DNA from 3 places in the Pseudomonas sp. XP1 genome. Region 3 is predicted to be linked to each of the others. Evidence: predicted binding sites of a transcription regulator. Region 3 holds the regulator's gene; each other region holds the start of a gene.
What was found. Region 3 encodes FliA, which starts transcription of late flagellar genes. Its sites were predicted from a motif close to CTAAAGTTTNNNNNNNNNNNGCCGNTAA; they were not measured.
Positions count from the first base shown of each region.

Region 1: ACK1U9_RS09265 (methyl-accepting chemotaxis protein) is a predicted target of FliA. The motif match lies at 4,470-4,497, and genes of this name have one in related genera.
Region 2: ACK1U9_RS00645 (methyl-accepting chemotaxis protein) is a predicted target of FliA. The motif match lies at 7,013-7,040, and genes of this name have one in related genera.

Region 1 covers NZ_JBNRIJ010000007.1:139,426-149,017, reverse strand. Annotated here, with positions in the region: gene gbcA (glycine-betaine demethylase subunit GbcA) at 1-1,245, opposite strand, end outside; gene gbcB (glycine-betaine demethylase subunit GbcB) at 1,541-2,641, shown strand; gene ACK1U9_RS09265 (methyl-accepting chemotaxis protein) at 2,780-4,405, opposite strand; gene ACK1U9_RS09260 (hypothetical protein) at 4,682-4,912, shown strand; gene ACK1U9_RS09255 (cell division protein ZapA) at 4,909-5,211, shown strand; partial or broken gene ACK1U9_RS09250 (HAMP domain-containing protein) at 5,390-6,463, shown strand; gene ACK1U9_RS09245 (methyl-accepting chemotaxis protein) at 6,590-7,327, shown strand; gene ACK1U9_RS09240 (threonine aldolase family protein) at 7,480-8,520, opposite strand; gene ACK1U9_RS09235 (hypothetical protein) at 8,697-9,212, opposite strand; gene ACK1U9_RS09230 (serine hydroxymethyltransferase) at 9,489-9,592, shown strand, end outside.
Region 2 covers NZ_JBNRIJ010000001.1:153,884-163,475, forward strand. Annotated here, with positions in the region: gene ACK1U9_RS00615 (PAAR domain-containing protein) at 1-26, shown strand, start outside; gene dapA (4-hydroxy-tetrahydrodipicolinate synthase) at 414-1,280, shown strand; gene ACK1U9_RS00625 (M24 family metallopeptidase) at 1,482-3,158, opposite strand; gene pdxR (MocR-like pyridoxine biosynthesis transcription factor PdxR) at 3,237-4,736, shown strand; gene ACK1U9_RS00635 (DUF1835 domain-containing protein) at 5,012-6,256, opposite strand; gene ACK1U9_RS00640 (tetratricopeptide repeat protein) at 6,446-6,778, opposite strand; gene ACK1U9_RS00645 (methyl-accepting chemotaxis protein) at 7,100-8,725, shown strand; gene ACK1U9_RS00650 (hypothetical protein) at 8,838-9,158, opposite strand; partial or broken gene ACK1U9_RS00655 (hypothetical protein) at 9,294-9,592, opposite strand, start outside.
Region 3 covers NZ_JBNRIJ010000002.1:193,694-203,285, reverse strand. Annotated here, with positions in the region: gene motD (flagellar motor protein MotD) at 1-778, opposite strand, end outside; gene ACK1U9_RS03245 (flagellar motor protein) at 782-1,522, opposite strand; gene ACK1U9_RS03240 (protein-glutamate methylesterase/protein-glutamine glutaminase) at 1,522-2,655, opposite strand; gene ACK1U9_RS03235 (chemotaxis protein CheA) at 2,702-4,933, opposite strand; gene ACK1U9_RS03230 (protein phosphatase CheZ) at 4,946-5,734, opposite strand; gene ACK1U9_RS03225 (chemotaxis response regulator CheY) at 5,755-6,129, opposite strand; gene fliA (RNA polymerase sigma factor FliA) at 6,233-6,973, opposite strand; gene fleN (flagellar synthesis regulator FleN) at 6,970-7,803, opposite strand; gene flhF (flagellar biosynthesis protein FlhF) at 7,897-9,207, opposite strand; gene flhA (flagellar biosynthesis protein FlhA) at 9,219-9,592, opposite strand, start outside.

The sequences.
Region 1 (9,592 bases), on a different contig from region 3:
GTTGTTCAGCAAGCGCTGGCTGTACCAGTCAATGAAGTTGACCACGCCAAACTCGTAGGTTTTCGAGTAAGGCCCTGGCTGGTACGCAGTGGAGTTGATCCCGCGCTGGTTTTCTTCGGCCAGGCGACGGTCCTGATCGTTGGTCGCGTCCCAGACCTTGCGCATCTGCTCAGGGTCATAGTCCACGCCTTCCACGGCATCCTTGTGGACCAGCCACTTGGTGGTGACCATGGTTTCCTGGGCGCTGATCGGCCACACGGTGAACACGATCATGTGGTCGCCCATGCAGTGGTTCCAGGAGTGTGGCAGGTGCAGGATGCGCATAGAGCCCAGGTCGGGGTTCTTGATGCGGCCCATCAGCTTCTTGCATGCCTGCTTGCCATCCATGGTCATCGACACGGTCCCCTTGAGCAGCGGCATGCGCACGATACGGTTACGCAGGCCATGGCTCTTGTGCAGGTACGGGATCTTCTCGGCTTCCCAGGCAGCGGCGGAGGCGGCTACGTGGTCCTTGAAGGCCTGGTCGGCGCGTGGGTCGTTGGTGTCATCCCACTCCAGCAGGGTTTTCAGCAGCTCAGGGTGCGACCCGTTGCAGTGGTAGCACTCGCGGTTGTTTTCCAGCACCAGCTTCCAGTTGGCCTTTTCCATCAAGGTGGTTTGTACCGCCACCTTGGTGTTTTCCATGTCGTACGGTTCCATGTAGTGGTCCAGGGTGGCCAGGAACTCGTCGATGGCGGGCGGGTTTTCCGCCAGGCTGATAAAGATGTAGCCGCCTGCAACTTTCACATTCACAGGCTTGAGGCCGTACTGGTTCATGTCGAAGTCGGCGCCCATTTCGGTGCCGGCGAACAGCAAGCGGCCATCCAGCTCGTAGGTCCACTGGTGGTAGGGGCAGACCAGCTTGGCCACCTTGCCTTTTTCGCTGGTGCACAGACGCGAGCCGCGGTGGCGGCACACGTTATGGAAGGCATGCACTTTGCCCTCGGCGCCACGGATCACGATGATCGGGTTCTTGCCGATCTGCAGGGTCAGGAAGTTGCCCTTTGTCGGAATCTCGCTTACCAGCCCCGCAATCAGCCACTCCTTTTGGAAGATCTCCTGCATGTCGATCTGGAACAGACGCTCGTCGGTGTAGAAAGGCTGGGGTAGCGAGTAGGTGCGCTCGCGGGTCTGCAGCATCTCGGCGGTGGCCTTGCGTGCAGGTTCCAGTGGATCGCCCAGGCTCAGGGTTGCGGTGACGTCCATCGTGTATTCCTCGGGGCCGTGTGCGGCCGGCAAAAGGTGGCTAATCGTTGTTGTGGTGCCGCAAGGCTGCTCATCAAGAAACAGCTGGTTGTTTTGCCGTGGAGTGTGCGTCCGAAGGCGTCATGAACCGTATCCATGGGCGACATGGCCGATTTGAATTACGACGCGCCAGCCCTTGTGGCGCGGGGCTGGTCGCGATAAGCACGCCGATGTCGCTGGCAGGAATGTACGTCGTCTTCAGCTTGCGCATTATCCAAGCCATAAAAAGGCCGATAGTCGGCTGCTGGAGATGAACATGTCCGATACCTTCCTTAATCCGGTCACCACCCAGACCTGGGCCAACGGCCGCCACATCGTGCGCTGTGTCAAGGTCATCCAGGAGACCTGGGACGTGCGCACCTTCTGCTTCATGGCCGACCAGCCGATCATGTTCTTCTTCAAGCCAGGGCAGTTCGTCACCCTGGAACTGGAGATCGAAGGCAAGCCGGTGATGCGCTCCTACACCATCTCCAGTTCACCGTCGGTACCCTATAGCTTCTCGATCACCGTCAAGCGCGTGCCAGGCGGCCTGGTGTCCAACTTCCTCCACGACACCATGCACGAAGGCGCCGAGCTGCCGGTGCACGGCCCGGTGGGGCTGTTCAACGCCATCGACTTCCCAGCGCAGAAAGTGCTGTACCTCTCGGGCGGTGTCGGGATCACCCCGGTCATGTCGATGGCGCGCTGGTTCTACGACACCAACGGCAATGTCGACATGGTATTCGTGCACAGCGCCCGTTCGCCGAAGGACATCATCTACCATCGCGAGCTGGAGCAGATGGCTTCGCGCATTCCCAATTTCAGCCTGCACATCATTTGTGAAAAGCATGGCCTGGGTGAGCCGTGGGCGGGTTATCGCGGTTACCTCAACCAGCGCCTGATGGAGCTGATCGCGCCGGACTACATGGACCGCGTTGTGTTCTGCTGCGGCCCGACGCCATACATGACTGCGGTCAAGCGCATGCTCGAAGCGGTCGGCTTCGACATGAAGAACTATCACGAGGAATCGTTCGGCGCGACGCCACCCGAGGCCAAGGCCGATGCGGTAGAGCATGCAGAGCAGGCTGCCGATGCACCGGAGCTGGATGCAGCCGACCTCAACCTGGTGGAGTTCATCGGCAGCGAGAAGAGCATCCGGATCGCCCCGGGCGAGACCGTGCACGCGGCGGCTGCCAAGGTTGGCCTGATGATCCCGAAAGCCTGCGGCATGGGCATTTGCGGTACCTGCAAGGTGCTCAAGCTGGGTGGCGAAGTGGAGATGGAGCACAACGGCGGCATTACCGAAGAGGACGAAGCCGAGGGCTACATCCTGTCGTGCTGCAGCGTGCCGAAAGGGGATGTACGGATCGATTACTGATCCGGGAATGCAGGGGGCTGCCTTGCAGCCCATCGCCGGCAAGCGCGGCTCCCACAGGTACTGCATAACCAGGAGAGTTGTGCGGTCGGTGTGGGAGCTGGCTTGCCGGCGATGGGCCGCAAGGCGGCCCCAGGTGTTTCAAGTGCGGAACCGCGCCACCAGCCCATTCAGATCCACGGCCAACCGCGACAACTCCGCACTCGCCGCACTGGTCTGATGCGCCCCGGTAGCACTCTGCACCGACAGGTCATTGATGTTCACCAGGTTGCGGTCCACTTCACGCGCCACCTGCGCCTGCTCTTCCGCCGCGCTGGCAATCACCAGGTTGCGCTCGTTGATCTGCGCCACCGCCCCGGCGATGGTGTCCAGTGCCATGCCTGCGCCACGGGCAATGTTCAAGGTGGATTCGGCACGCTCGGTGCTGGTGCGCATCGACTCCACCGCTTCTTCCGTACCGCCTTGAATACTGCCGATCATCCGCTCGATCTCACTGGTCGACTGCTGGGTACGATGAGCCAGCGCCCGCACCTCATCAGCCACCACGGCAAAGCCACGGCCCGCCTCACCGGCACGTGCCGCCTCGATCGCGGCGTTCAGCGCCAGCAGGTTGGTCTGGTCGGCCAAGCCACGGATCACGTCTAGCACCTTGCCTATATCGCGCGACTGTTCGGCCAAGTGAGTGATCAGCTTGGCAGTGGCCTGCACGTCGCCACTCATGCGCTCGATGGCACCCACGGTCTCCATTACCAGGTCACGTCCATCACCGGTGGAGCGGCTGGCCTCACTGGACGCTTCCGAGGTGCTCACGGCATTGCGCGCGACTTCTTCCACAGCACTGGTCATTTCAGTTACCGCAGTGGCAGCCTGCTCGATCTCGTTGTTCTGCTGCTGCAGGCCACGGGCACTTTCGTCGGTGACGGCATTCAGCTCTTCGGCCGCCGAGGCCAGCTGGGTGGCGGAGCCGGCGATCTGTTGCAGGGTGTCTCGCAGCTTGTCCTGCATGCGTGCCATGGCACGCAGCAGGCGGGCGGCTTCGTCGGTGCCTTCAGCGTGTATGACGTGGGTCAGGTCACCGTCGGCGACCTGTTCGGCGCTTTTGAGCGCTTCTTCGATCGGCTTGACGATGCTGCGGGTCAGCAGGAATGCGCAGACGAAAGTCAGCACAGTGGCGGCGACCAGCAGACCGATCACCAAGGCGAAGGCAGCGGCGTACTGGTTGGCGGCCTTCTCGTTGGTAGCGCGGGTCTGGTCGGTGTTGATGCGCACCAAGGTGTCCATGACCTTGTTGATCTGTTCGGAGTTGGCCAGCAGGTCGCGGTTGAGCAGGTCGCGCAGTTCGTCGAGGCGGTCGGCCTGGCTCAGGCTACGCATGCGTGACTCAAGCTGGCGGTACTGGTTGAGCAACTGGCCGTACTGATCGAACGCAGCCTGTTCGTCGGCGGCTCCGATCATCGGCAGGTAGGCCTGGCGTGCACGGTCGATCTGGCTGTTGCGCTCGTCCAGCAGGCTCAGGGTTTCGCGCTGAGTTGCCGGTTCGCGGTTGAGCAGCAGGCGGTAGGAGAGGGTGCGCATGCGCAGGTTCAGGGCAGTGAGCTCGTCGAGGATCTTGATGCTGGGCACGCTGACCTGTTCGATGACGACGCCGGCCTGGCGGATGTTGCCCATCTGGATGAGGGAGAAGATGCCGAGGCCAAGCATCAGTAGGCCGATGAGTGCGAAGCCGAGCAGCGCGCGCGGGGCGATGTTCATATTGCGTAGAGACATGGAGAGAACGATCCAGGCAAGGGAAAAAAGGGGCGCAAAGTGCGACAAAACATGACTTGCCGGGCTATCGGTTGTGACTGCTCAGTCTTGAGTGCTGATGGCGAAAATTGTGAGGTTGCTAACCTTTTCCTGACCGGCGGTTGACCCAGGTCGGAACAAGGGGCCGGTTACTCTGTCAATCTGCGGGTTAGACACCTTGTGAATCCGATATTTAATGGCGATGGGCCGCACTTTTCTTTATCGTGTGCGCCCCTCGCAACAACCTGAGATAGACCCATGCTGGAAGCTTCCCTGAACCAAATCGAGCAACTGGTCAGTGACCTGATGCAGAAGAACGCTCAACTCACCGAGCAGAACACCGCCCTCGGCCAGGAACTGGCCCAGGCCAAGGAAGAGAACGAAACCCTGCAGCTGTCGCTGATGGAGCAGGAAGAGAAGAACGGCAGCACCGCCGCACGCCTGCAGGCCCTGCTCGAGCGCGCCAATGCCGGCGTCGTAGGCGCATGACACTGCGAGCGCAGCCAATCAATGTCGTGTCGATCCTCGGTAACGACTATTCGATCAAGGCGCCTGAAGGCCAGGAAGCGACCCTGGCCCAGGCGGTGCAGATGCTCAACACCGCCTTGGCCCAGACCAAGCATCAGTACCCGACCCTGATCGGCGACAAGCTGCTGGTGCTGGCAGCGCTGAATCTGTGTTCGCGGCAGATCGAGCTGCAGGATGAGCACCGCAAGACGCTGGAGCGTACCCAGGCGCAGATCGACGCCACGGTGGACGCAATCGTGCGGACCATAGCCGAACAATAAGGTCTTGCGTCGCCCTCTGTGGGAGCGGGTTCACCCGCGAATGCGTCAGTGCATTCTGCATCGCATTCGCGGGTATGCGCGCCGCCACAGGACATCTGACTGCTTCAGATCACTGGATTAACTGGATACGCAAGTGTATACACTTTCCGCAAAACAATAATTATGCGGGGAGTAGGGCATGCGTATCTGGCGTAAGAGCATCCAGTGGCAGTTGATCACCAGCATGGGTGCCGCCCTGCTGGCGAGTATTCTGGTGGTGGTCATCATTTTCACGGTGGCGCTAAACCGCCTCACCGAACGCTACCTGGTCGATACCGCGCTGCCCGCCAGCATCGAGGCCATCCGCAACGACATCGAGCGCATGCTCGGCCAGCCGCTGGTGGCGGCGGCGGATATTGCTGGCAACACTCTGCTGCGCGACTGGCTTGCCGATGGTGAAGACCCCGCCCAGGCCGCTCCATTCATCGAATACCTGACCGCCGCCAAGCAGCGCAACCAGGCTTTTACCACCTTGTTCGTCTCGACCGAAACCGGCCACTACTACAACGAGAATGGCCTGGACCGTACCCTCAGCCGCAGTAACCCAAAGGACAAATGGTTCTACGGCTACATCGACAGCGGTGCCGAACGCCTGATCAACATCGACATCGACGGTGCCACCGGCGAGCTCGCGCTGTTCATCGACTATCGCGTTGAAAAGGATGGTCAACTGCTCGGTGTCGCCGGCATGGGCCTGCGCATGACAGAACTGTCGAAGCTGATCCATGACTTCAAATTTGGCGAGCACGGCAAGGTGTTCCTGGTGCGTAACGATGGCCTGATCCAGGTTCATCCGGACCCTGCCTTCAGCGGCAAACGCCAGCTCACCGAACAGCTCGGTGCGGACGCCGCCAAGGTGCTGATGACCGGCGGCGAAGGCCTGCGCAGCAGCCGCTTCAGCCGTGACGGCGAAAGCTACCTGGCGCTCGGCCTGCCCCTGCGCGACCTCAACTGGACCCTGGTGGCCGAGGTGCCCGAGGAGGAAATCTACGCACCAATGCACCAGGCGGTATGGCTGACCAGCCTGATCGGTGGTGCCGTGGCTCTGGTGTCGCTGCTGCTGGTAGTGCTGTTGGCGCGTGGCCTGGTGCGGCCGATCCGCCGTGTCACAGCGGCGCTGGTGCAGATTGGCAGTGGCGCGGGTGATCTCAGCCACCGGCTGGACGATTCACGCCTGGACGAACTGGGCGACCTGGCGCGTGGCTTCAACCGCTTCCTGGACAGCCAGCGCCGGTTGATCGGCGAGGTATTGCACACTTCCGAGCGGCTGCACCTGGCGGTCGAGCAGGTGACACAGGTGGTGGACAACACCGCCGAGCGTTCCGGGCGCCAGCAGGAAATGACCGAAATGGTCGCTACCGCCGTGCACGAAATGGGTTTGACAGTGCAGGACATTGCCCGCAATGCCGGTGATGCGGCCCAGGCCTCGCAGTCGGCGAGGGACGAAGCCCTGCAGGCGCGTGAAGTGGTGCAACGCTCGATCCGTGGTATCGAAGGGATGTCGGGTGATATCGGCAAGGCGGCCGATGCTGTCAGCCAGCTGGCCGATGAAGTAGCCTCGATCGACGAGGTTCTAGCAGTGATTCGTAGTATTTCCGAGCAAACCAACCTGCTGGCGCTGAATGCCGCCATCGAGGCGGCCAGGGCAGGGGAGATGGGGCGAGGGTTTGCTGTTGTGGCTGATGAAGTGCGTACCTTGGCCCGGCGCACGCAGCTTTCCACCGACGAAGTGCAGCAGATGATCCAGCGCCTGAAGCAGGGCGCGGGTTCGGCGGTGAGTTCGATGCAGGCGGGGCAGCAGGCGACGGGGAGTGGGGTGGAGTCGAGCCAGCGCACCGGGGCGTCACTGGGTGCGATCACTGACCAGGTGGAGCACATCAGCGACATGAACCATCAGGTAGCTACTGCGACCGAAGAGCAGTCGGCGGTGACCGAGGAGATCAATCGTACGGTGCAGGGGATTTCCGACCTGGCGCGGGAGACCGCAGCGGAGGTGCAGGGTTGTCGGCAGGAGTGCCAGGCGCTGCGAGGCTTGGCTGATGACCTGGCGCGGCAGATGGGTGGGTTCAGGCTTTAGATCAGTGTTGGCTTCTTCGCGGGTAAACCCGCTCCCACAGGTTCATCATTGCTCTTGAGGGCAGTGCTTACCTGTAGCTCCCACAGGTTCACCACAGGCATTGAAACCTGCGCGATCCCAGTGGGAGCGGGTTTACCCGCGAATGCGGCCTGTCAGGCGCCGATGATGCTGCGGATATCCGCCGCCAGCTCGCGCACCCGCTCTTCCTCGGTATCCCACGAGCACATGAACCGCGCCCCGCCACTGCCAATGAAGGTATAGAACCGCCACCCTCTGCCGCGCAGCGCCTCGATCGCGTGTTCCGGCATTTGCAGGAACACCCCGTTGGCCTCCACCGGGAACATCAGCTCCACCCCCGGCAAGTCACTCACCAGCGAGGCGAGCAACTGCGCGCAATGGTTGGCATGCGCGCCATGGCGCAACCAGGCGCCATCTTCAAGCAGGCCCACCCAAGGCGCCGACAGGAAGCGCATCTTCGATGCCAGCTGCCCGGCTTGCTTGCAGCGGTAGTCGAAGTCCTCGGCCAGTTGGCGGTTGAAGAACAGGATCGCCTCGCCCACCGCCATGCCGTTCTTGGTGCCGCCAAAGCACAGTACATCGACGCCGGCCTTCCACGTCAGCTCTGCCGGGCTGCAGCCGAGGAACGAACAGGCATTGGTGAAGCGTGCGCCGTCCATGTGCAGGTTCAGCCCCAGCTCCTTGCAGGTGGCGCTGATTGCCTTGAGCTCGTCGGGGCGATAGACGGTGCCTACTTCGGTGGCTTGGGTAATGGTCACTACGCGTGGCTTGGGGTAGTGGATGTCCTGGCGCTTCAGCGCCACTTCGCGAATCGACTGTGGCGTCAGCTTGCCGTTGACGCTGGGCGCGGTAAGCAGCTTGGAGCCGTTGGAGAAGAACTCCGGCGCACCGCACTCGTCGGTTTCGACGTGGGCGGTCTCGGAGCAGATCACGCTGTGGTAGCTCTGGCATAGCGAGGCCAGGGCCAGCGAGTTGGCGGCAGTGCCGTTGAAGGCGAAAAACACTTCGCAATCGGTTTCGAAGAGGTTGCGGAAGTATTCGGCGGCGCGCTCGGTCCATTGGTCGTCGCCGTAGGCGCGATCGTGACCATGGTTGGCCTTCTCCATCGCTGCCCAGGCTTCGGGGCAGATGCCGGAATAGTTGTCGCTGGCGAATTGTTGGCTCTTGTCTGTCATGACACTACTGTCCTGTGAACGACGCAGAACAGCACTCTAAACCATCATTTGGTCGGTTGCCTATACAAGCTCTGTGGTTCCAATGGGCTGCCTGGCATGCGCCAAGCAGAATGGGGCATGCCAATAAGGCAGCGAGGCAGTTGCATAGTGCCGCACAAGCTCCCTACAAAGTAAATTCAACTCTCAATCAAGTGGATTTCCCAGTAGATGTCTTCAATGATGTCGGCGAGTTCATTATAATTTGCATAGATATAGCGAAAATCAATTTTATAATTCTTGCAATCAAATTTTAAGTTTCCGCTATTGGCTAATGCGGCGTAGCCGAGACCACTCTGGTCTTCAGAAAAATTTTTGATGAGATCGCCGTTCGCGTAAAGCTGAACGTGAGCATATATTTTTTCAGTAACGTTTTCCCGACGTGTGCGGCCTGGGCTCACGGCTCTTCTGGTTTGCTGGCGTTTCGGGTCGATTTTTTCTGGAAAGTCGTCCGTCTTCAATTCGGCGCCAGTGATACGTACCAGTTGCTGTTCATCAGACAGGTCTGATTCAAATAAACTGAGTTTTGCAGTTGATCTTCGCGAATCGAAAGACGCGATATCAAGTATATCTCCGGCGCGCAAATATATCAGTGAGCCATAGGCTTGAGGCTCTAGTGGGAATGTAAAAAGTCCGAAACTGGCTTTAACTTCCATAGCATTTCTCCTCATGCTTCGGCAGAAGTGGGCGCTGCCGATGACAAGATCTTCAGGCTCCCAGGTCAATATCGGCAACTGGTAGAAATGCCAGGTCTGGCTGTACCTGGCCAACGCTCAACCCCACAACGTGCAGCTGCCTCGAACACGACAATGTCGTAAACGCGCCATTGCAAGGCGTGCGCAGGCATCTGACCCGCCCCGGCCAGTCATAACATCGCCACAAAGGGCCACAGTGCCCCACGACAAAAAACGATCGCTGCCGGGAGATACACGATGTTCAGCAAGCAAGACCAGATCCAGGGTTACGACGATGCACTGCTGGCGGCGATGAATGCCGAAGAACAGCGCCAGGAAGACCACATCGAGCTGATCGCCTC
Region 2 (9,592 bases), on a different contig from region 3:
GCGATGCCGGGTGGCTGCTGGATTGATCAAATGCCTCTTGTGCAAGATCGGACCTGCAGGGTACGTGCACCGCTTGTGAATTCACTTCCCTGGGCAAAAGCGCAGCCCAATGGGTTGGCGATCTCGGTGTTGACACCGGGTACGCCGCGCCACCATTATCCAGCCATATCCACGCAACGGGCTTGCCGGCATGTCCATTTCCAACCACGCCATTTTCGCTTCGGGCTTCATCGCCCAGGCAGGCGCGTGCGTTGCCGTTGCCAAGAAATCCAAGAAACAGCCGCTCATCTGACCGAGGCGCGCTGTCTCGTCAGGTGGGCTGACGAGACAGAAGGCGCCAGGTATCCCTGCCAGACCACTTCGACTCTTCGCCCTGCTGACGCTGACTTTCGGTCAACATCAGGAGTTTTTGCATGTCGAATTTCCGTGGTATCTGGATCGCCCTCGTCACACCAATGCGCGCCAATGAAATCGACTTCGCCGCCCTGGAAAAGCTGGTGAAGAAGCTGCTCGAAGATGGTGTGGCCGGTTTTGTGGTATGCGGTACCACGGGCGAGGCTGCGGCGCTGTCCAAGGCCGAGCAACTGGCCATGCTGGATGCCGTGCTGGCCTGGGTGGAGCCGGGCAGGGTGGTGATGGGCCTGTCGGGCTACAACCTGCGCGAGCTGTTGGCCTTCCAGGCTGAAATCCAGCGGCGCGACATTGGCGGGCTGCTGGTCCCTGCACCGTGCTACATCCGGCCTTCGCAGGCCGGCATCGAGGCGTTCTTCAGCACCGTGGCGGATGCCGCCAGCGTGCCGGTGATCGTCTACGACATCCCCTACCGCACCGGGGTACGCATCGAGCGTGAAACCCTGCGCCGCATCGTGCGCCACCCGCGCATCGCGGCGGTGAAGGACTGCAGCGGCGACAGCGAGACCACCATGGCCCTGATCCAGGACGGCCACGCCCAGGTGCTGGCCGGTGAGGACGCGCAGATCTTCAACAACCTGTGCCTGGGTGGTGCAGGGGCCATTTCGGCTTCGGCGCATGTACGCGCCGCCCTGTACGTGCGCATGCTGCAGCAGGTCGACCATGGCGACTGGTTAGCCGCGCGCGGCACGTTCTACCAGTTGCTGCCGTGGATGAAGATGGCCTTTGCCGAGCCGAACCCGGCTGTGGTCAAGGCGGCCTTGCAGCTACAGGGGCTGATGAGCGACGAACTGCGCGAGCCCATGCAGCCGTGCACCGAGATGACCCGGGGCAAGCTGCAAGGCGTGCTGGATTCGCTCGGTGCTTGAGATAGAAGGGCATATGACTCATTGAATCAGCAGGGCCCCTGTGGGAGCGGCTTTAGCCGCGAACACCGGCGCAGCCGGTGCCATGCAGCGCGTTGAATTCTTCGCGGCTAAAGCCGCTCCCACAGGGTATGCGGATCGCTTGCGAATTCCGTTCTCTACTCGACAGCGCAGCCCAAAGGGCTAGCCAGGGCCTTGCTGAATCTATGAGAGCGGCCTGGCCTCGCCAATCAGGATGTCTTCGAAAAACGCTCCGACCGGCTCGCTAGGGTGGCACAGCTGGATCTCCAGCACCCACACCACTTCGCTCGGGACGATTTCCACCTCGGCCAGTTTGTCCTGCCCATACAGCACATGCGGGAAGTCGGCGATGCGATGCCCGGCCAGATTGCGCTCCAGCTGCCAGCCTTTTGCCTGGGCACTGCGCTCGGCGAAGTCGTACAGCTCGCGCCCGGTCAGGCCATGGCCCCAGGCCTGGCGGGTTTCGTCGAACACTTCATGCAGTGCCTTGACGCAGGCGTGGTGCAGCTCGTGTTGGCCGAACACGAAGGTGTCGCCATAGTCGCCCTCATAGCCATCCCATACCGGGCCGACATCGACCACGACGATATCCGTGTTACGTAATACACGTTGCAGATCAATGCCTTGGCGTGGCGTGCGCACGGTGTCGTCGCCAAAGCGGATGTAGGTCGGGTGCCAGGTGTGCGATGCGCCCATCGCCTGCAAGGTTTGCGCGGCCATCTCCAGCGCCTGGGCGGTGGTCATGCCGACTTTCAGCTGGCTGGCGATAGCCGTCACGGCCCGTACCGACTGCTCGCGGGCAGCGAGCATGCCGTCCAGCGAGTAGCGCGGGCCGACTTTTTCCAGCTCCGGGTGCAATGGGCTGGCTGTTGACGCCTCGGGCGCCTGTGCGCCGCTGGCAACGAAAGCCTCCGCGACAAAACGATGGGGCTGCAGGCCTGCTGCTAGGCACTGCTCGCGAACCTGGCTGATCATCGTGACATTGCCGCAGGCATAGACCTGGGTGTCGGCCCAGCGATGGGCCTGGGCCAGCGCCACCTGCTGCACGCGCGCCTGGTCCGACAGCACCGGGTGCCAGCGAAAGTGAGCGTGTGCACGGCTGGCCTTCTCGAGAAACTCACGGTCATAGAAGTCGGCGTCCGATCTGCCGCCCCAGTACAACGTGACCTCGGCATCACCTGCCAGGGCGGTCAGCAGCAATGGCTTGATGCCGGCGTAACCTGTGCCAGTGGCGAACAGCACCAGGGGCCGCTGGTCCTCGTGCTGCCAGGTGCAGGCGCCCACCGGCCCTTCAAGTTTCAAGGTGTCACCTGCTTGCAGGGTTGGCAGCAGGCGTTCGGTAAACAGGCCGCCGCTTACCTTGCGGATGTGAAACACCAGTTGCCCTTGGTCCTGGGCAGGGAGGTTGGCTATGGAAAAACAGCGGCTATCACCGTTGTCGAGCCGAAAGCGTACGTACTGGCCAGCCCTTGCCGCCAACGGCTGTGCAGGCTGCAGCACCAGTTCGATGATATCGGCGCTCAGTTCGCGTTTGCCATGAACCTGCGCGTGGATTTCCAGCACCTGGGTTTCCAGGGACCAGCCGGGGATCTCCAGGCGCATGTCGCTGCAGGCATGGCTCTGGCACAGCAACATTTCGTCGGCGGCGAGGGGGTAGCAGGGCGCGGGCATGTCTGCCGTCCGCTGCTTGTGCCGATACTGCCCTGCCACCACCTTGACCTTGCAAGACCCGCAGGCGCCGCGGCGGCAGGAGAAGGGCACCGGCAGGCCGCTGGCGAGCATGGCATCGAGCAGCAGCTCCTGGCTGGCGTCGAAGGTTTTGCCCGAGGGCGACAATTCAATCACGTGGCGGTTCTGCATGGGCACCTCGGGGCAAGTGGAGGTTCGATTGTTGCTATAGTCCAGGACCAGTAGAACCTCCAGTTTCGGTTAATTCACATGGTCCAGCTTCGCAAATGGCAGCCACTGCTCAAGCTCGACGGGGCGCAGCCGCAGGCTTCGTACAGGCAGATCGTCGAGGGTCTGGTAGCCGCGATCTCCGAGGGCCGCCTGCGCCCCGGCACGCCGTTGCCCGGCACGCGGGAAATGGCGCAACTGCTGAACGTCAACCGCAAGACGGTGATCCTCGCCTACGAGGAAGCCGAGACCAAAGGCTGGCTGGAAAGCGTGCAGCGCCGTGGCACCTTCGTCAGTCGGCAGCTGGCGGCTGGTACGCTGGCCGAGCCCGATGCAGCGCAGCCCTTTGCCCTGGTGCTACAGGAGGAGCCTGCCGTTGCCTACTTCGCGGCCAACGAACAGGCTGCCGCGCAGCAGAATCGGCCGGGTGCGCTGTTCTTCGACAACGGCGCCTGTGACCACCGCCTGCTGCCGCAGACCGTTCTGCACCGTTATTACCGTAATGCCTTGCGCAACAGCTTTGCCGCCAACACCGTGCGCCATGGCAGCGCGTGCAGCAGCCACTCCCTGCGCAGCGCCTTGGCCGACATGCTGCGGAACAATCGCAGCCTGAACGTTGGCGCCGAGCATATCTGCCTGACCCAGGGCGTGCAGATGTCGCTGTACCTGGTGGCCAGCGTGCTGCTCAAGCCCGGTGACGTTGTGCTGGTCGAACGCCTGAGCTATCCGCCCGCGTGGGAGATCTTCCGCCAGCTGGGCGCCCGGCTGGTGACCGTGGAGCTGGATGACGAGGGCTGCCGGGTCGAGCAGATCGATGCACTTTGCCGGCTGCACCAGGTGCGCATGCTGTACATCACTCCCCATCACCAGTTCCCGACCACGGTCAGCCTGCCTGCCGGGCGCCGGCAGCAGTTGCTGGAGCTGGCGCGGCAGCACGCCTTTTGCGTGGTCGAGGAAGACTACGACCATGAGTACCACTTCGCCGGTCGGCCTTACCTGCCGTTGGCCAGCGACCGTCAGCAGCGGCACGTGATCTACATTGGCTCATTGTCCAAGTCCCTGGGCAGTACGTTCCGTTGCAGTTTCATCGTGGCGCCGGCGGAGGTGGCCGCGGCGCTCGAACGCAGGGCGACGCTGACCCTGGGGCAGGGCGATGCGGTGATGCAGCAGATGCTGGCGGACTTGATCAATGATGGCGAGCTGAAGAAGCACTTGCGTCGGGTTAACCGGGAGTATCGCCGACGTCGAGAGACCCTGCTGGCTTGCTTGCGCGATGCCTTTGGCGAGCAGGTAACCGTGCGCGAGCCGGAAGGTGGGTTGGCGCTGTGGGTGAGGTTTGCTGACGGAATCGATGTGGATCAGTTGGTTGGCAAGGCGTTGGAGTTGGACCTGGTGGTACGCAGTGGCCGGCAGTTTTCGCCGTTTGGTCATGCGGAAAATGCCTTGCGCCTTGGTTTCGCCTCGCTGGACATGGATGAAATCCGGCTGGCTACACAACGTTTGGCGCAAGCGGCGAAGGCGATTGCAACATCGGTCCCGTAGGCGCGACGGTGTTGCTCAAGCTCTGAAAGCTAGATCGCCCAGCCCTTTGGGCTGCACTGTCGAGTAAAGAACTGAATTCGCAAGCGGTCCGCGTACCCTGTGGGAGCGGCTTTAGCCGCGAAGAATCCAACGCGCTGCATGGCACCGGCTGCGCCGGTGTTCGCGGCTAAAGCCGCTCCCACAGGATCCCTGCTAATGCAATGAGTGATGGGCAGTTCCATGAGAGCTGACTTGCCGGTGCCATCCACCGCTTTACCTGATCAGGCTCGAGCGGGCTATTTGCGCTGCCATACTTCGCCCTGTTCGCTGACCACCCAGGGCTTGTCCGCGGCATTGATAAGCACTCCACCCACCCATCGCTGCGCAGGGTTGTGGTCAAGCCAATGCGCCTGCCCCGCGAGCAGCTGCTCGGCAAGAGCGGTCAGCCGCAACGGCCGTTGTGCCCAAGACTCGCCCGGGCCTTCCAGCAGCAGCGGGTGCGGTGCATGGATCAGGGGCTGCAGCAAAACATGGAACATCATGTCGCCCAGGTAAGGCAGGGGTTCATCCTGCATCATCAACTGGGCAAACGCACGTCCGGCCGGCAGCTCGCCGTGTGACTCCAGAACGCGTAATAGCAGGCGCTCGGTGAGGCTCAAACCGTCGTTCGCCCCCGGCAGCTCCTGAAGTTGCCGCGCAAGGGCCCGGCCCAGCGATGGCAAGGCGGCATGCTGGATGTCCGCCAGGGCAGCCCAGGCCCTTGGGTCAGGCGCGGTATAGGCCGCCCATGTCTGCCGGGCCAGGGCCAGCACGTCCTCACCCAGCGCGCGACGTTGTGGCCATAGCCAGGCGAGCAGGTCCGGGGCCAGCTGGCCGATACCGATGAAGCGCTCGACGCCAGGTACTTGGGTGATTTCGATCAGCTCCAAGCGGCGCGGCAGGCTGGGCAGGCTGGCGAGTACGCGGATCAGGAACAGCTGGTCGTAAGCGTCACCCTCGCACCACAGCACGATCTTGCTGTCGCTGTTCAACCCGGCCAGGGCGGTGCGTTGCGCCGCTAGGCGTTGCTCGACGTCCTGGATGCTCAGGTTGAACGCCTGCTGTATGTAAGCGGCCCGAACCTGCCAATACTGTTCCTCGGGCAGTGCGCAGACGGGCCCCATGACCATGGGGTCGTCGAACATCTGGAACGCACCGGCAAAACCGGCCGTGCGCAAGCTGTGGGCGATGTCGTTGCCGCAGCGCCAATGCTGCACGGCTGCTTCGTCATCGGCGGTGAAGCCAGGGTGGCGTGCCGCGAAAGCGACGGCATCGGCATGGGCCTTGAGCTTGGGCCAGCTGGCAAAGCCGGCCTGGCGGGCCACCAGCCATTGGGTATCGGCAAGCCGGTAGTCAGGGCCGGACAGGCCGAGCGCGCGCAGCTGCTCGCGGGTGTCGTCGGCCTCGTCGTTTTTCAGGGCGGTGAGCAAGCGTTTGGCACGTTTGCGCAAGGCGGGCAGGTCGAGCAGGCCGTGGTGGCGGGATGCATTGATGGCGGGCATGCCAACTCCTTTGGGGCTCGGTCCGCCGACAAGCCGGGAGCTGGTATGGAAATATGATGACGCATGGCTCGGGAAACCCCTTGGCGCGGACCGCAGGCGCAGCCAGCGCCCTGGCGCCGACTTTACCGGGTAATGCGCGTGGGTGCAAAGCAGGTCGATGGTGGGCTGACGCGCAGCGTCTGATCACCGTCAGTGTGCAGCCGTCGGCAGCATGCCGGAGCCTTGGGCCTTGTGCGCGGCTTCTATCAACTGCAGGTTGCGGCTGCGCAGGGCGTGATTGTTGCCCACCCGCAGGTTGGAGCGCAGCGCCAGCGTTTCGGCCTGTTCATACTGCCCTTGCTGCAGGCGCAAAACGCCAAGGTAGTGCAGCGTTGCCGGGTTGTTCGGCTGAATGTGCAGCGCGCGCTCCAGGGTGGCCGCCGCCTTGTCCAGTTGGCCGTCGGCATACTGTTGCGAGGCGGTTTCGATCAGCACGGTCGAGGCATTGTTGCTGCGTGCGGGCGCGTAGCGTTCACCAGCCAATGCGCCCTGTGCCGTGATTGTGCTGAATAACAGGAGCAAGGTCGACAGAACAGGTGTGCTGGGCATCGGCGGCAGACTCGGCAGGGCTTGGGCAAGCCCTTGGCTTGAGGGCGAGGGGATGTTATCGACCGAGTCCGAGCGTTGAAGTTCCCGCCTGGTCGATTTGTTGCCTGTAGCCCGGTCTTTGCCTCGACAACATCTGTTCGGTTACCGCCCAAAACCGCACTCCGGCGCCTCAAGCCTGGGGCAGTACCTCCGATAGCAGCACACCCACCGTCGAATCATCGACCAGAAGTGGTGCCAACAAGGAGTACTGCCCGCATGCTTGCCAACCTGAAGATCCGCACCGGAATGTTCTGGGTGCTGTCGCTGTTCAGCGTGACCCTGCTGTTTTCCACCGTCAGTGCCTGGCGGGCTGCGGTGGGTAGCGACCAGCAGATCAACGAACTGGACCAGACCGCGCACCAGTCGGACCGGTTGAACAATGCGTTGCTGATGGCGATTCGCGCCAGCGCCAATGTATCTTCAGGCTTCATCGAGCAGTTGGGTGGCCATGAGGAAAGTGCCAGCAAGCGCATGGCGATGTCGGTCGAGCTGAACGACAAGAGCCAGAAGCTGGTGGACGAGTTTGTCGAAAACGCCCGCGAGCCTGGGCTGCACGCGCTGGCAACCGCCCTGCAGGCCACCTATGGAGAGTACGCCAAGGCGGTCGCGGGGCAGCGTGAGGCAACCCGTCAACGTTCGCTCGAGCAGTATTTCAAGGTCAATACCGACGCCGGTAACGCCATGGGCCGGCTGCAGGCTTTGCGCCAGCAACTGGTAGGGGCATTGAGTGAGCGCGGTCAGCAGATCATGCTGGAATCCGACCGGCGCCTGGCGCGTGCGCAATTGCTGAGCCTGGGGCTGTTGGGCGTGACGCTGTTGTTGGCGGTGCTGTGCTGGGCCTTTGTTGCCCAGCGCGTGCTGCACCCGCTGCGCGAAGCAGGGCGGCACTTCCAGCGCATTGCCGGTGGCGACCTGAGCGTGCCGGTGCAGGGGCAGGGCGGTAACGAGATCGGCCAGCTGTTCCATGAACTTGAACGCATGCAGCAGAGCCAGCGCGACACCCTGGGGCAGATCAGCAGCTGTGCCAGGCAACTGGACGCAGCTGCCGCGGCGTTGAATACCGTCACCGAGGAAAGTGCCAACAACCTGCGCCAGCAGGGCCAGGAGCTTGAGCAGGCCGCCACCGCCGTCACCGAAATGACCACGGCCGTGGAGGAGGTCGCGCGCAATGCCATCACCACCTCGCAGACCACCAGCGAATCCAACCAGCTGGCAGCGCAAAGCCGGCGGCAAGTCAGCGACAACATCGACGGCACCGAGGCCATGACTCGGGAAATCCAGGCCAGCAGCGCTCATCTGGAGCAACTGGTCGGGCAGGTGCGGGATATCGGCAAGGTGCTGGAAGTGATTCGCTCGGTGTCCGAGCAAACCAACCTTCTGGCGCTCAATGCCGCCATCGAGGCCGCCCGTGCCGGCGAAGCCGGGCGCGGCTTTGCGGTGGTGGCCGATGAAGTGCGTACGTTGGCGTACCGCACGCAACAGTCGACCCAGGAAATCGAGCAGATGATCGGGCGCGTGCAGGCGGGTACCGAAGCGGCCGTGGCCTCGATGCAGGCCAGTACCAGCCGCGCCCAGTCGACACTGGACGTGACCCTGGCTTCGGGGCAGGTGCTGGAGGGTATCTACAGTGCGATCGGCGAGATCAACGAGCGTAACCTGGTGATTGCCAGCGCAGCCGAAGAGCAGGCCCAGGTGGCGCGAGAGGTGGACCGCAACCTGCTGAACATTCGCGAGCTGTCGACATCCTCGGCAGCGGGGGCGCAGCAGACCAGTGAGGCGAGCAAGGCGTTGTCGGGGTTGGTGGGGGAGATGACGGCGTTGGTAGGGCGGTTCAGGGTCTGAGGTCTGGCGGGCACCAGACTGCAGGCGCGGGCGAGCCCCCGAACACCGGCGCAGCCGGTGCCATCCACCAACCGCATCGTCCGGTTCGCGGGCACGCCATGTGCGCTTTCAGTTATCGATCATGCTTCGAAGAGGAGCGCCCGGCCTTGTTGTGTTCCTTGGAATGGGCAATACCGGACCGGGTAGTGCCACGGCCGTTGTCATCATTGCGCAGGCTGCCATAGTGATTGCCGCTCTCGCCATGGTTGCGGGTGGCCTTGCCGGCATGATCACTCTCGTAGCCGGCGCCATTACCATTGAACCCACCTTTGCCGCCGCCATTGCCATTACCTTTGGCATATGCGGAACCAATCGGCGAGACATCGGCAGGCAACAATGCAGTTGCGCCGAGCGCCAGGGCACAAGTAAAGACGGCTACCAGGGTTTTTTTCATGTTTGTTTCGCCTCCAGAAGGCGCAGGGGGGAGCTTGAGTGCGGATACGACATAAGGTTGCCTTTTAAGTTCCGCGGTGCGCAGCCGTTCGACGAAGCGGCTGCCAGGCCCATTCAGTACCTGGCAGCCTTCAGTTCATCGATCATTCTTGGAGGAGTTTTGTACCGCGCCGCTCAGCCCCTTGGCATTATGGTCACCGGGCGTAGTCCCCGAGATAGCGGTAGATTTCGTCAAGCCGCGAGTATCCTTGGACTGGGCAATACCTGAGGTGGTAGTCCCATGGCCGTTGTCCTGGTTACGTGAGCTCCCATAATGATTGCCGCTCACACCATGATCGCGCGTAGCCTTGCCGGCGTGGTCACCCGCGAGGCCCGCACCATTGCCAGTGCCATTGTGCCCACCCATGCCGGCGCCATGTCCACCGCCATTGCCGC
Region 3 (9,592 bases):
TTGCACTGCCCGTTCCAGTCAGGCTGCGGCGCACTTCGAGATTGCGCGAAATCACCAGCACCACGCGGCGGTTGCGCGCACGGCCTTCGGCAGTGTCGTTGCTGGCCACCGGCTGGTACTCGCCATAGCCGACCGAGGCCATGCGTGCCGGGTTGACCCCTTCCATGGCCAGCAGGCGCACGATGCTCGCCGCCCGCGCCGATGACAGCTCCCAGTTGGTCGGGTACTGCGCGGTGCGGATCGGCAGGTTGTCGGTAAAGCCCTCGACATGCACCGGGTTGGCGAACGGCTTGAGAATGCCCGCCACCTTCTCGATGATGGCAAACGCCTTGTCGCTGGGCATGGCATCGCCACTGCCGAACAACAACGAGGAATTGAGCTCGATCTCGATCCACAGCTCATTGCCGCGCACAGTCATCTGGTCGCTCTTGATCAGGTCGCCAAAGGCATCGCGCACGTCATCGCTGATGGTTTTCAGCGGGTCGACACTGCTCGCCCCAAGTCCCGCATCGGTCTGCTCGCTGTCCTTCACCAACGGCTCGGCCGGGCGCACGCTCAGCGGCCGCTCTTCACCGATGGGGATCGGCTTCATGCTGCGCTCGGGGTCGTTGAACACCCCGAGCAAGGCCTGGGAAATGACCTTGTACTTGCCCTCGTTGATCGAGGAAATCGAGTACATCACCACGAAAAAGGCGAACAGCAGGGTAATGAAGTCGGCGTACGACACCAGCCAGCGTTCGTGGTTTTCGTGTTCCTCGGTATGACGACGGCGACGCATGGGTTACTCCATGAAGCCTTGCAGCTTCAGCTCGATCGAGCGCGGGTTCTCACCCTCGGCAATCGACAGCAGGCCCTCTAGCAGCATCTCGCGGTAGCGCGACTGGCGCATGACGATGGCCTTGAGCTTGTTGGCGATCGGCAGCAGCACCAGGTTGGCGCTGGCCACCCCGTAGATGGTCGCGACGAAGGCCACGGCAATGCCGTTGCCCAGTTGCGACGGGTCGGCCAGGTTGCCCATCACGTGGATCAGGCCCATCACCGCACCGATGATGCCGATGGTCGGCGCGTAGCCGCCCATGCTCTCGAACACCTTGGCAGCCTGGATATCACGGCTTTCCTGGGTCAGGAAGTCGACTTCGAGAATGCTGCGGATAGCCTCCGGCTCCGCGCCATCCACCAGCAACTGCAGGCCCTTGCGCGCATAAGGGTCAGGCTCGCCGTCGGCCACCCCTTCCAGGCCCAGCAGGCCTTCCTTGCGCGCGGTCAGGCTCCAGTTGACGACGCGGTCGATCCCGCCCGCCAGGTCGACCCGTGGCGGAAACAGGATCCAACGCAGAATCTGCAAGGCACGCTTGAACGACGACAGCGGCGACTGCAGCAAGGCAGCCGCCAGCGTGCCGCCCAGTACGATCAGCGCCGCCGGGCCATTGATCAGGGCGCCGACATGGCCGCCTTCGAGAAAGTTGCCACCGATGATGGCGACAAAGGCAAGGATCAGGCCGATCAGGCTGAGTACGTCCATCAGACGCACGCCTCCACCAGGTGCTTGCCGATTTCGTCCAGGCTGTACACCGCGTCAGCCAGGTTGGCCTTGACGATGGCCATGGGCATGCCATAGATCACGCAGCTGGCTTCATCCTGGGCCCACACCGTACTGCCGCCCTGCTTGAGCAGGCGCGCACCTTCACGGCCATCGGCGCCCATGCCGGTAAGCACCACCGACAGTACCTTGTCGCCATACGACTTGGCCGCCGAGCCGAAGGTGATGTCCACGCACGGCTTGTAGTTCAGGCGCTCGTCACCGGGCAGGATCTTCACCGTGCCACGGCCGTCGATCATCATCTGCTTGCCACCTGGGGCCAGCAGGGCCAGGCCCGGGCGCAGCATGTCGCCGTCCTCGGCTTCCTTGACGCTGATGCGGCACAGTTTGTCCAGGCGTTCGGCAAAGGCCTTGGTGAACGCCGCCGGCATGTGCTGGATGAGCACGATCGGCGCCGGGAAGTTGGCCGGCAGCTGGGTCAGCACGCGCTGAAGGGCGACCGGGCCGCCGGTGGAGGTGCCGATGGCCACCAACTTGTATGGCTTGCGCTTGGGTGCCGGCGAGTGTGCTGGCGCTGCCGCCGGGGCCGCCGCACGCGCAGGCGCAGGCGTACGCGCCGCTGCCGGGCTGGCGAAACCGCTGGCGGGTGCGTGGCTGCTGCCTGCCGGCGCTGGTGCGGCAACCGGCGCGGGGCTGGCGTAGCTGCCAAAACGGCGGTTGCTGCGGGAAATGGTATGCACCTTCTCGCACAGCAGTTGCTTGACCTTGTCGGGGTTGCGCGAGATGTCCTCGAAGTTTTTCGGCAGGTAATCCACCGCACCGGCATCCAGCGCATCGAGGGTGACACGGGCGCCTTCATGGGTCAGCGACGAGAACATCAACACCGGCGTCGGGCAGCGCTGCATGATGTGCCGCACTGCGGTGATGCCATCCATCATGGGCATTTCGTAGTCCATGGTGATGACATCGGGCTTGAGCGCCAGCGCCTGGTCGATTGCTTCCTTGCCGTTGGTCGCGGTACCCACTACCTGGATCGTCGGATCCGCTGAGAGGATTTCCGAGACGCGGCGGCGGAAGAAACCGGAATCATCCACCACCAGGACCTTGACTGCCATAAACACTCCATTAGGTGGCGCAACCCGCCAGGGTGCGCCACCGAAATCAAATACGCCGCGCGGCGTAACGCTTGAGCATGCTCGGGACGTCGAGAATCAACGCAATGCGACCGTCGCCGGTGATGGTGGCCCCGGACATGCCCGGGGTGCCCTGCAGCATCTTGCCCAGCGGCTTGATTACCACTTCTTCCTGGCCAACCAGTTGATCGACGACAAAGCCGATACGCTGGGTACCGACCGACAGGATCACCACGTGGCCCTCATGCTGCTCTTCGTGCACCTGGCCCTGGACCAGCCAGCGCTTGAGGTAGAACAGCGGCAGCGCCTTGTCGCGCACGATCACCACTTCCTGGCCGTCGACCACGTTGGTACGCGACAGGTCGAGGTGGAAGATCTCGTTGACGTTGACCAGCGGGAAGGCGAACGCCTGGTTGCCCAGCATCACCATCAGGGTGGGCATGATCGCCAGGGTCAGCGGCACCTTGATGACGATCTTCGAGCCCTGGCCCTTGGCCGAGAAGATGTTGATCGAGCCGTTGAGCTGGGAGATCTTGGTCTTCACCACGTCCATGCCCACACCGCGGCCGGACACATCGGAAATCTCGGTCTTGGTCGAGAAGCCCGGGGCGAAGATAAGGTTGTAGCAGTCCGACTCGCTCAGGCGATCGGCGGCGTCCTTGTCCATCAGGCCCTTTTCCACGGCCTTGGCACGCAGGATGTTGGGGTCCATGCCCTTGCCGTCGTCAGAGATCGACAGCAGGATGTGATCGCCTTCCTGCTCGGCCGACAGCACCACCCGGCCGGTGCGCGCCTTGCCGGCGGCTTCACGCTCTTCGGGCATTTCCACGCCATGGTCGACGGCGTTGCGCACCAGGTGCACCAACGGGTCGGCCAGGGCCTCGACCAGGTTCTTGTCGAGGTCGGTCTCTTCGCCGACCAGCTCCAGGTTGATCTCCTTCTTGAGCTGGCGGGCCAGGTCGCGCACCAGGCGCGGGAAGCGGCCGAAGACTTTCTTGATCGGCTGCATGCGGGTTTTCATCACCGCGGTCTGCAGGTCGGCGGTGACCACGTCGAGGTTGGACACCGCCTTGGACATGGCCTCGTCACCGCTGTTCAGCCCCAGGCGCACCAGGCGGTTACGCACCAGCACCAGTTCGCCGACCATGTTCATGATCTCGTCCAGGCGCGCGGTATCGACCCGCACGGTGGTTTCCGCTTCACTGGCACCATGCTTGTCGGCGGCCGGGGCCGGGGCGCGAGGTGCTGCGGCAGGTTTGCTGGCAGGCGCCGGTGCCGGCGCAGCTGCTGCTGGCTTGGCCACGGGCTGGCTGTCGGCCTTGGCCACGACCGGCGCTTGCGCCTTGGCTGCAGCCGGGGCTTCGACGGCGGCAACATCGCCACCGAACTTGCCCTTGCCGTGCAACTGGTCCAGCAGCGCCTCGAACTCGTGCTCGCTGATTTCATCGCTGGCTGCACTGGTGTCAGTTGCAGCAGGCGCCGGCGCCTTGGCACCAGGCAAGGCATCGGCCTGGAAGGTACCCTTGCCATGCAACTGGTCCAGCAGCGATTCGAACTCGGCGTCGGTAATTTCGTCGCTGGCCGCTTCCGGCGCGCTGGCAACCGGCTGCGCGGCAACCTCGGCGCTGAACTGGCCTTTGCCGTGCAACTGGTCGAGCAGCGACTCGAACTCGGCGTCGCTGATTTCGTCACCTGCGCTGCTGACGGTCTCGCCCTGCATCTGCTCGTCGGCCGCAGCTTGTGCCTTGACCGCATCGAGCGAATCGAGCAGTTGTTCGAACTCGCTGTCGGTGATGTCCTGCTCTTCCACCGGCGCTTCGGCAACCGGCTCCGGTGCCGCAGCGGCAGGCGCCTCGACGGCTTCTGCGCCGCCCGGCTCGGCCAGGCGCGACAGCGCGGCCAGCAGCTCGGGGGTAGCCGGGGTCACTTCGGCGCGCTCGCGCACCTGGCCAAACATGCTGTTGACCGTGTCCAGTGCCTCGAGCACCACATCCATCAGTTCCGCGTCGACCCGGCGCTCACCTTTGCGCAGGACGTCGAACACGTTCTCGGCGATATGGCAGCACTCCACCAGCTCGTTCAGCTGAAGGAAGCCGGCGCCCCCTTTTACAGTGTGGAAACCGCGAAAGATCGCATTGAGCAGGTCGGCATCGTCGGGCCGGCTTTCCAGCTCGACCAGTTGCTCGGACAGTTGCTCAAGAATTTCGCCGGCTTCTACCAGGAAATCCTGGAGGATTTCTTCATCGGCGCCGAAGCTCATCAAACGTGCTCCTTAAAAACCCAGGCTGGACAGCAGATCATCGACATCGTCCTGACCGGACACGACATCTTCACGCTTATCGGCATGAATCTGCGGACCTTCACCCCGAGTCGGATGTTTTTCTCGATCTTTTTCTGCGCGCAGTTGATCGTGGTCATGCTGGATGCCCGCAAAGCGGTCGACCTGGCTGGCCATCAACACCAGTTTGAGCAGGTTGCTTTCCACCTCGGTGACCAGGGTGGTGACGCGCTTGATCACCTGGCCGGTCAGGTCCTGATAGTCCTGGGCCAGCAGAATGTCGTTGAGGTGGCCGGCGACCTTGCGGTTACCTTCGGCGCTGAGCGTCAGGAAACTGTCGACGCGCTTGACCAGGTCTCGGAACTCCGGCGCAGCCACTTCGCGGCGCATGAAACGCTGCCAGTCGGTGCTCAGGGCCTCGGCCTCGCTGGCCAGGTCGTTGAGCACCGGGGTGCTTTCCTCGACCAGGTCCATGGTGCGGTTGGCCGCGCCCTCGGTGAGCCTGACCACGTACGACAGGCGCTCGGTGGCGTCGGTTATCTGCGACACCTCCTCGGCCTGCGGCATGGTCGGGTCGATCTGGAAACTGACGATGGCACTATGCAGCTCGCGGGTCAGCTTGCCGACTTCCTGGTACAGGCCGCGATCACGGGTCTGGTTCAGCTCGTGAATCAGCTGCACCGCCTCGCCGAAACGGCCACGCTCCAGGCTTTCGACCAGCTCCTGGGCATGCTTCTTCAGGGTCGATTCGAACTCGCCCAAAGACGTTTGTGATGAATCCATGGCGCGCCCCCTGACGTGACTCAGCCGTTGACGCGTTCGAAGATCTTCTCGATCTTTTCTTTGAGCACCTGGGCGGTGAACGGCTTCACAACGTAGCCATTGACGCCGGCCTGGGCCGCTTCGATGATCTGGTCGCGCTTGGCTTCGGCGGTCACCATCAGCACCGGCATGGTTTTCAGGCGATCGTGGGCACGCACCTTGCGCAGCAGGTCGATACCGGACATGCCGGGCATGTTCCAGTCGGTCACCAGGAAGTCATAGTGGCCGTTCTCCAGCATCGGCAGCGCCGTGGTGCCGTCATCGGCTTCTTCGGTGTTGGTGAAGCCCAGGTCACGCAACAGGTTCTTGATGATCCGCCGCATCGTCGAAAAGTCGTCAACGATGAGGATTTTCATGTCTTTGTTCAAGTAGACCTCCAAGCAGTCTCAAACGCGCTCGGCCCCGAGCGCGCATTCACAATTCGGTACAACGTAGAAAACGACTGCAACGACAGCGGGCTCAACGCGCCCGCCATTCCCCCAGGCGGCTGCGCAGGCGCGCGGCACACTGGCTGTGCAACTGGCTGACCCGCGACTCGCTGACCCCCAGCACCTCACCAATTTCCTTGAGGTTCAGCTCTTCGTCGTAGTACAGCGCCAGCACCAGGCGCTCACGCTCCGGCAGGTTGGCGATGGCCTCGGTCAGGGCAGCCTGGAAGCGCTCGTCTTCCAGGCCACGCGCAGGTTCCACCTGGCCACTGGCGCCATCCTCATGCAGCCCTTCGTGCTCGCCGTCCTGCAGCAGGTCGTCGAAGCTGAACAGGCGGCTGCCCAGGGTATCGTTCAAGATCCCGTAGTAATCATCGAGACTCAATTGGAGTTCGGCAGCAACTTCATGATCTTTAGCGTCACGACCGGTTCGGGCTTCAACCGCACGCATCGCGTCGCTGACCATGCGGGTGTTGCGGTGCACCGAACGCGGTGCCCAATCGCCCTTGCGCACTTCATCGAGCATGGCCCCGCGAATGCGAATGCCGGCGTAGGTTTCGAAGCTGGCGCCCTTGCTGGCGTCGTACTTGTTGGCCACTTCCAGCAGGCCGATCATGCCGGCCTGGATCAGGTCCTCGACCTGCACATTGGCTGGCAGCCGCGCCAGCAGGTGGTAGGCGATGCGCTTGACCAGCGGGGCGTAGCGCTCGATCAGCTCGTACTGGGCGTCTTTCGACGCCCGGCTGTACATCTTGAAACCGCTGGCGTTCATAGCACAGGTCCCGCGCTGGTGGGCTGCACCAGGCGCTCGACAAAGAACTCCAGATGGCCGCGCGGGTTGGCCGGCAGCGGCCAGCTGTCGACCTTCTGGGCAATCGCCTTGAAGGCCAGCGCGCATTTGGAGCGTGGGAAGGCTTCGTATACGGCGCGCTGCTTCTGCACGGCCTTGCGCACGCACTCGTCATACGGCACGGCGCCCACGTACTGCAGGGCAACGTCGAGGAAGCGGTCGGTGACCTTGGTCAGTTTGGCGAACAGGTTGCGGCCCTCCTGCGGACTCTGCGCCATGTTGGCCAGCACCCGGAAACGGTTCATGCCGTAGTCGCGGTTGAGCAGCTTGATCAGGGCGTAGGCATCGGTGATCGAGGTGGGTTCGTCGCATACCACCAGCAGCACTTCCTGGGCGGCGCGGACGAAGCTGACCACCGAATCACCGATACCGGCAGCAGTATCGATCACCAGCACGTCGAGGTTGTCGCCGACTTCGCTGAACGCCTGGATCAGCCCGGCATGCTGGGCCGGGGCCAGGTGCACCATGCTCTGCGTGCCCGAGGCAGCCGGCACGATGCGCACGCCACCGGGGCCCTGCAACATCACATCGCGCAGCTCGCAGCGACCTTCGATGACATCGGCCAGGGTCCGCTTGGGGGTAAGGCCCAGCAACACATCGACATTGGCCAGGCCCAGGTCGGCGTCGAGCAGCATGACCCTGCGGCCAAGCTCGGCCAGCGCCAGGGACAGGTTCACTGAAACGTTAGTCTTGCCGACGCCACCTTTGCCACCGGTCACGGCGATCACCTGTACGGGATGCATGCTACCCATGTCTGTTCTTTACCTTGTCTCGCTGGGACTCAGGCCACACGTAGGGCAATTCTGCGTACCCTTTGGCATAGCTACCTTGCACACGCTTCATCATCAACCCGCTCGCCGTGGGTTGTGATAGAGATCAGCGAACATGTCGGCCATGGCCTCTTCGCTGGGCTCGTCCTGTTGCTGCACATTGACCGCGCGGGAGACCAACTGGTGCCCTCGAGGCAGGTGCACGTCGTCAGGAATGCGCGGCCCATCTGTCAGGTAGGCCACCGGCAGTTCATGACTGATGGCAAGGCTCAGCACGTCGCCAAGGCTCGCCGTTTCATCGAGTTTGGTCAGGATGCAACCGGCCAGGCCGCAGCGCTTGTAGCTGTGGTAGGCGGCAGTCAGCACCTGCTTCTGGCTGGTAGTGGCCAGCACCAGGTAGTTCTTCGCGGCGATGCCACGCCCGGCCAGGGTGTCCAGCTGCATGCGCAGGGCCGGGTCGCTGGCCTGCAGGCCGGCGGTATCGATCAGCACCACGCGCTTGCGCAGCAGCGGCTCCAGCGCCGCAGCCAGCGACTGGCCCGGGTCGACGTAGGTCACCGGTACGTTGAGGATGCGACCCAGAGTCTTGAGCTGCTCCTGGGCACCGATGCGGAAACTGTCCATGCTCACCAGCGCCAGGTTCTGCGCGCCGTACTTGAGCACGTAGCGGGCCGCCAGCTTGGCCAGGGTGGTGGTCTTGCCCATGCCGGCCGGGCCGACCATGGCGATCACACCGCCCTCTTCGATCGGCTCGACTTCGGGGATTTCGATCATCCGCGCAAGGTGCGCCAGCAGCATGCGCCAGGCCTGGCGTGGCTCGTCGATCTCGGCAGTCAGGTCCAGCAGCTCACGGGCGATCGGCCCGGACAGGCCGATGCGCTGCAGCCTGCGCCAGACAGTGGCCTGCTGCGGCTTGCTGCCCTGCAACTGGTTCCAGGCCAGCGAGCCGAGCTGCACTTCCAGCAGCTCGCGCAGGCCCGACAGTTCGGAGCGCATGGCATCGAACAGGCGCGGGTCGACCGGTGCCGGCGCCGGGGCTGCAGCTGCGGCCTCGGGCGCATCGACGTGCGGTTCGATCAACGGCTCGGCGGCGGTCAGCGACTGCCCGGCGAACAACTGGCGGTTGTTGTCGCTGCTGTCCTGGCGGTGACCCAGCTCGGCCTGGGCGGTGGCGATGCGCGTATGGGTCTTGCGCAGCTCTTCTTCCAGTTCGGCGTTGGGCACACGCGGGGCCAGGGCGGACAGCTTGTAGTCCAGCGCGGCCGTCAGCTCGACACCGCCGGCGATGCGACGGTTGCCGATGATCGCGGCATCGGCGCCCAGCTCGTCACGGACCAGCTTCATGGCCTGACGCATATCGGCGGCGAAAAATCGCTTAACTTGCATTATCCCCTACCTCAGCCATTAGGGCCCACGGTGGCAACGATGGTGACTTGCTTGTTGTCCGGTATTTCCTGATACGCCAGAACATGCAAATTCGGTACAGCCAGGCGACCGAAACGCGACAGCATGGCGCGGATCGGGCCGGCGACCAGGAGAATGGCCGGCTGGCCCTGCATTTCCTGGCGCTGGGCCGCCTCGATCAGCGAACGCTGCAGCTTCTCGGCCATGCTCGGCTCCAGAAGAACACCGTCTTCCTGACCTTGCCCGGCCCTTTGCAGACTATTGAGCAAAATCTGTTCCAACCTTGGCTCCAGGGTAATCACTGGCAGCTCCGACTCAACGCCGACAATGCTTTGCACGATGGCGCGACACAATCCGACGCGCACCG